Dongshaea marina: one gene and its partner. The protein of the gene in region 1 interacts with the protein of each later gene in a pairwise test. Links are inferred from orthologs where the notes say so. Each region holds a gene or a part of one and is shown on either strand. Other genes may lie near its edges.

Region 1 (3,063 bases):
ATACTACATAAAAATCTCATGAATAAAGTCGGATGTATCAATGGCACCACGTAATATTCATGGCAGTTGGTCCATGCACTTCGAAGGCAGGCTTTTGTATTCAGAGGTGATCGGACCAACCAATACAGAGGCCAGCTTTTCTTATCTCGAAGAGTTAAAACAAACCCTATTCGAAAGCTCCGAAGGTATTCAATCCCCCTGGGTTATCCTACATGATGGTCGCCAGTGGGAGATGTCATCAGCAGATGCAAAATCGGCAAACGATGCCATTACCGATTGGTGCTGCGAGAATAGCTGCGTCCTATTTGCCATCGTCTTATCGAGTAAAATGCAACGTTTTGCAGCCGATATCGTGTTCAAAGAGCAAAGCATTTTGAGATTTTATTTTGATTACGATGAAGCCTACCAAGCTTGTTTAGATAAGCTTACCGACGCCCAACAGCAAAAGTAGATCTAATTGTGCACTGCTTTCTGAGTAGCTCCAATGCTATAAGGTAACCCTCTCAGATAAGCCATCTGAGAGGGGTTTAAAAGTCCTAAACCTAAACTCCCAAACCAGAGAGCGGCGCTACTCTTCAGGAATACAGCTCAGATATAAGCGGGTCTGGGCCTTGGTCAGATCAACTTTGGATAAACCATGATTCAGGGCCTTAAGTAACTCCAGGCTGTCGGAACGCAGCTTAGGAAAGATAGCATACCGTGGTGAAGAGTTAATCGGTTCAGAGCTATGAGCAAACAACTGTAACTTGTCCGGATAAAGCTTTCTTAACAGGGCATAACCTGCGCAGAGTTCGATCGGGAAGAGATCGATCTTCTCCTCAAGCAAACGCATGAAATTGATGCTATCACTGCTCTTTCGATGCACATGGATCAGTAACTCCTTCTCAGCTTGCTCAAACTCTTTTCCATAAAAATATCCCAGGGTTCCGCCGATATGATATTGATCCAGATCCTTCATGCTGTTCCACTCAAATCCATTTGGGAAACGAGATTTAAGGTAGAAAAAGTTCTGATTCAGATAAAAAACCGGGCTGCTGAAGTAAAAACTATTTTCCCGCTTCTTACTTTTCATCCACATCAGGCTGCCATTACTGACTCCCCCTCTGGCCAGATGAAACGCCCGCTTCCATGGGTAGAATTGATACTCGGTTTGATATCCACTGTAGCCAAATGCCTGGGTTACAAGCTCTGCCAGGATCCCTTTTTCGGGAAGGGAATCAGAAATATAGGGAGGAAATTCACCGACACTCAGCTCAACTCTCTTGTCAGCCGCCGAAGAAAGCGAAACAACTGCCATCATCAAAGCAATAACAATAAGTCGCATCGAACAATCCCTTGCTCCTGTTCCCTTTCAGTAAGTCTAGGCGATGCTAACGTATGTAACTTGCGGCTTTGGACCAGTATGGCCTGGTTGCACATACAAAAAATCCGGAGCGATTAGCTCCGGCTTTTCTCAAATTCAGGGTAAATTAGTGACCCTTGCCACCACAGCAGCCCTCATGGCCGCCCTTACCGCCACAACACTGGTGATCGTCGCCCTTACCATGACCACCACAGCCATGGTGCTCTTCATGATGGTGACCACAGCCACCGGCACCATGCACATGCCCGTGAGCCAGCTCCTCTTCGGTCGCCTCGCGAACATCCTTGATCATCACTTCAAACTTCAGAGGCTCACCCGCTAATGGATGGTTTCCATCCACAACAACGTAATCGGTAGCCACTTCAACGACTGTGACCGGCAGATCGCCATCGTCGGTCTGTGCCATGAAGCGATCACCCTCGGCTACTTCCATGCCATCGAATACATCGCCCGGGATCTGCTGACGCAGCCCATCAACATACTCGCCATAGGCCTGTGCTGGCTCAAGCTCAACGCTGAAGCTATCACCTCTAACTCGTCCGGTAATCGCCTGCTCAAGGCCCGGAACCAGCATTCCACTGCCATGCAGATAGATCAAAGGCTGACCATCCATATTGCTGTCCAGCAACTCATCTTGTTTATCGCTCACACTGTAATGAAGGGTGACAACGCTCTGCTCTGATACTTTCATGGTTAGGCCTGCTAGAAATTCTCTGATAAGGGAAAGGAGTAAGGCCCCCAGGGGGCCTTCAGGTAGACAGGTTCATTTACACAGGGAATTAGTTTGCCTACCCGGGGTTTATTCTAAGCCAAAATGCAGGGGCATACCACAACTAGCCATCCGGAGCCCTTTCAGGGCTTAAAAACGCCGATCATCTGAGCCGGGGCTTCTTGGCTTGACGGCTCATCCATCAGCTGCTGATAGTCACAAAATGCACAACGCATCTCCTGGCCCTGTTCGCCATCACGGTACTGCATGCCATCAAGCTTCTCGCACTTTGGACAGCTGGCACCGGCGATAAAGCGCCACCTTGATTCCCTTTGCATCCTGCCTCCATTACCATGATCAAAGGCTCATCATAGCCGATTCACTCTCTCGCACAATATTCCCTTGCTCACAGGTTAAATCCTGAGCTAGGATAGCAGCATGATAAAGAGACACTTCATGCTTGCGCTATCTGCGCTGCGCTTTTGCCTGCGCGCCCTGCTCCCCTATATCTGCCGATAAATCGGTACAGGATAGATCTATCCATCAATTGTTTATTTTTTTAATCAACCAGATATAGGACAGAACCATGAAAAATCTTTGCCCCCACTGGTCCCGGTTTGAATACCTGCACCAGGGAGTCACCAACCCGAATATCATCCTTCAGGGTACTCACAGCTATTTCAGCGGCTACTACGATGGCCGATTTGAAGATGTCGCGGTACGCTACCTCCATGGCGATCGCTACAGCCGGGATCCCCAAACCGGCTGGAAGCCAAAGTGGCCCATCGACAAGTTGTATATCGGGGATTATGTGCAGATCGCAGCCGGTGTCATTATCCTGATGGGAGGCAATCACACTCATAATCAGGAGTTTATCAGCACCTATCCCTTCCTGAAGCCGGAAGCCCTCGAGCGAAGCTATGAAAGCCGAGGTGATACCCGGATCGGCAACGATGTATTGATCGGAACCCAGGCCCTTTTGATGCCCGGA
Region 2 (3,320 bases), 3.1 Mb from region 1 along the record:
AGTGGGTGCGGATACGGCTCTGGCCAACATTATCCGCCTGGTGAGAAGAGCGCAGAACTCCAAGCTGCCCATTGCTCAGTTGACCGATAAGATAGCCGCGGTATTTGTGCCAGCGGTGATCCTGGTCGCCCTCATCTCTGCTGTGATCTGGTATGTGGCGGGTCCGGCTCCGGCACTGACTCATGCCCTGATCGTATTCACTACTGTGCTGATCATCGCATGTCCCTGCGCCCTGGGTCTGGCAACTCCCCTGTCGATTATTACCGGGGTGGGGAAGGCCGCACAGCTGGGTTTATTGGTGCGTAACGGAGAGGCTCTGCAGAGTGCCAGTAAGCTGGACACTATTATCGTCGACAAAACCGGAACCCTGACCGAGGGCAAACCCAGTGTCACCGAAATTGTCCCACTCAATGGATACCGGGAAGACGAGCTCCTGAGGCTGGCCGCCAGTCTTGAACAATCATCGGAGCACCCCCTGGCAGAGGCTATCGTTGAGTCGGCGAAACAGCGAGGGCTGCAATTACAAAAGGGGAGTGACTTCAGGGCGACTTCGGGCCTGGGAGTTGAGGGGCGGGTGGGTCAGCAGCAGATCTATCTTGGTAACGAAAAGCTGATGAGTCGCCAGCAGATTGATACCAGTGTAGCTAAAAACAGCCTAGATCAATTTTCCCGGCAGGGAAAGACCGCGGTCTATCTTGCCGTGGATGGAGTCCTGGCCGGAATTATTGTGGTGGCAGATGCTATCCGTGGCGATTCTCTTCAGGCAATTGCGCGCTTACATCGCCTCGGAGTGAAGGTGGTGATGGCAACCGGGGATAATCCTAAAACGGCCGCGGCAGTTGCAGATAAGCTTGCGATCGATGATTTCAGGGCCGAGATGCTGCCAGAGCATAAATCGAACCTGGTTTATGAGTTACAGCAGCAGGGACTCCATGTCGGAATGATCGGGGATGGGATCAATGATGCTCCGGCCCTGGCTAAGGCGGATGTGGGTTTTGCGGTTGGAACCGGAACCGATGTGGCAATCGAGTCTGCAGATATTGCCCTGATGAGACCTTCTCTGCATGGCCTGGCGGATGCGATTGAGCTTTCGCGAGGAACCTTAAGAAACATCAAGGAGAATCTGTTTTTTGCCTTTATCTATAACGGACTGGGGATCCCTATTGCGGCAGGCGTACTCTATCCCTTTGTCGGGATCTTGCTCAGCCCAATAGTGGCGGGAGGTGCGATGGCCTTTTCATCCTTTACCGTGGTCACCAACGCCAATCGGTTACGCCGCTTTAAGCCTAAGACGCGAGATGTGTGAGTTGGCTGAAAACTGCTCTTGAATACCCATAAAAAAATCCGCCAGTTGGCGGATTTTTTTATACAAATGACTGAAGATTACAGAGATTCAGTAAAAGTACGGGAGATCACGTCACGCTGCTGCTCAGGTGTCAGAGAGTTAAAGCGAACTGCATATCCGGAGACACGAATCGTCAGCTGAGGGTATTTTTCCGGGTGCTTGACCGCATCTTCCAGAGTTTCACGCTGCAGGACGTTAACGTTCAGGTGCTGACCACCTTCAACCACAGGCTCTGCAGTCATAGGTACTTCACGGTAATCAAACTGGCCCAGCTCGTTCAAAGCGACCGTTTGATCTTCCTGATAGTTTCCTTTGGCACACAGGCAACGCGCCTGCTGGTTCTCTTCATCTAACAGCCAGAAAGAGTTCAGCAGAGCTTCATTTTCAGTTTTAGTGATTTGAATGCCTTTAATCATGATGCTGCTCCTAACATGCAAGCGATGTGTCTCGAAAATGTAATTAAATTACGTAATTTTCGAACCGAACGAGGGGGGATTTGCTTTAGCCCTTCGCTTTGTATGGTTGAATCCTACAACACATATTTGCCCATGTCTATTTGATTTTGGTCAATAAATGAAGTTTTTTTTGGCGGTTTAGCCAAGGTTTAGTTTGAGCTATATCAATAAACCTGCACTTTATATGGTTTTACTGGATCTTGGTTGTGCAGACTGCCTTTTCTTAATGTTGTTTTTTTTCATTCAAAACCGCTATTGGCCCTGATTCGCCGCCTGCATGCGAAAAGATTGATCCCTTCGGAGCTGGCACAAAGGCGGAGGGTTTTTTACAATAGCGCTCAATCTGTCCTTCGCGCGGTGGCGCGGGGAGCCTCAGTCTCACTTTTCTAGGGCGTTACTATGAAAGTCAAAACACGTTTTGCGCCGAGTCCAACCGGTTACCTTCATGTTGGTGGAGCGCGAACCGCGCTGTACTCCTGGTTATATGCCAAGCATATGCAGGGTGATTTTGTTCTGCGTATCGAAGATACAGATCTGGAGCGTTCCACTCAGCCCGCGATCGATGCCATTTTGCAGGGAATGGAGTGGCTGGGATTAGGCTGGGATGAGGGTCCCTTTTACCAGACCAAGCGCTTTGATCGTTACAACCAGTTGATCGATCAACTCATCGCCGAGGATAAGGCTTACCGTTGCTACTGCTCTAAAGAGCGCCTTGAGGCGTTGCGCGAGCAGCAGATGGCTGCTGGTGAGAAGCCCCGCTACGATGGACACTGCCGTGACAATGACTGCAGTGAACACTCTGCAGATGCTCCACACGTGATCCGTTTTCGTAACCCTCAGCAGGGGAGTGTAATTTTTGATGATCATGTTCGCGGGCATATTGAGATCGCCAATAGTGAACTGGATGATCTGATTATTCGTCGTACCGACGGGGCACCGACCTATAACTTCTGCGTGGTTGTTGATGACTGGGATATGGAGATCACTCACGTGGTGCGTGGTGAGGACCATATCAACAACACCCCACGTCAGATTAATATCTATAAGGCTCTTGGAGCTCCGGTTCCTGAGTTTGCTCATGTGTCGATGATCCTGGGTGATGACGGCGCCAAGCTTTCCAAGCGTCATGGTGCGGTCAGCGTCATGCAGTATCGGGATGATGGTTTTCTTCCCGAAGCCTTGCTGAACTATCTGGTGCGCCTGGGCTGGTCATCAGGCGATCAGGAGATCTTCTCTATTCCTGAGATGATCGAGAAATTCTCACTGGATGCGATTAACAAGTCCGCTTCGGCCTTTAATTCTGACAAGCTGTTGTGGCTCAATAACCACTACATGCGCACCATGGATCCCGCCTATGTAGCGGATGCTCTAAAGTGGCACTTTGAGGATCAGAAGATCGATCCAAGTCAGGGGCCAGCACTGGAGAACATCATAGGCTTATATGCCGAGCGTTGTAATACCCTCAAAGAGCTGGCGGCGCAATCTCGATATCTCTATGAAGAGTATGAGGCGTTCGATGC

What was found.
Region 2: the proteins of DB847_RS02455 (region 1) and grcA interact in binary tests that used the Escherichia coli proteins (3 or more experiments, as listed by UniProt). The link is inferred for Dongshaea marina from one-to-one orthologs.

The regions. Positions count from the first base shown.
Region 1 is NZ_CP028897.1:474,777-477,839, reverse strand. The notes cover bases 263-2,999. They hold DB847_RS02455 (FKBP-type peptidyl-prolyl cis-trans isomerase), read right to left. Parts: upstream 2,055-2,999; coding sequence 1,470-2,054; downstream 263-1,469. Other genes in these bases: DB847_RS02445 (CatB-related O-acetyltransferase), read left to right, coding at 2,659-2,999; DB847_RS02450 (YheV family putative metal-binding protein), read right to left, coding at 2,216-2,410; DB847_RS02460 (substrate-binding periplasmic protein), read right to left, coding at 569-1,324; DB847_RS02465 (hypothetical protein), read left to right, coding at 263-451. Outside these bases: more of DB847_RS02465, read left to right, coding at 41-262; more of DB847_RS02445, read left to right, coding at 3,000-3,063. UniProt on the Escherichia coli protein: Folding helper with both chaperone and peptidyl-prolyl cis-trans isomerase (PPIase) activities. Chaperone activity prevents aggregation of unfolded or partially folded proteins and promotes their correct folding.
Region 2 is NZ_CP028897.1:3,613,291-3,616,610, reverse strand. Bases 73-3,066 are described here. They hold grcA (autonomous glycyl radical cofactor GrcA), read right to left. Parts: upstream 1,762-3,066; coding sequence 1,384-1,761; downstream 73-1,383. Other genes in these bases: gltX (glutamate--tRNA ligase), read left to right, coding at 2,200-3,066; DB847_RS16930 (heavy metal translocating P-type ATPase), read left to right, coding at 73-1,306. In the rest of the region: more of DB847_RS16930, read left to right, coding at 1-72; more of gltX, read left to right, coding at 3,067-3,320. UniProt on the Escherichia coli protein: Acts as a radical domain for damaged PFL and possibly other radical proteins.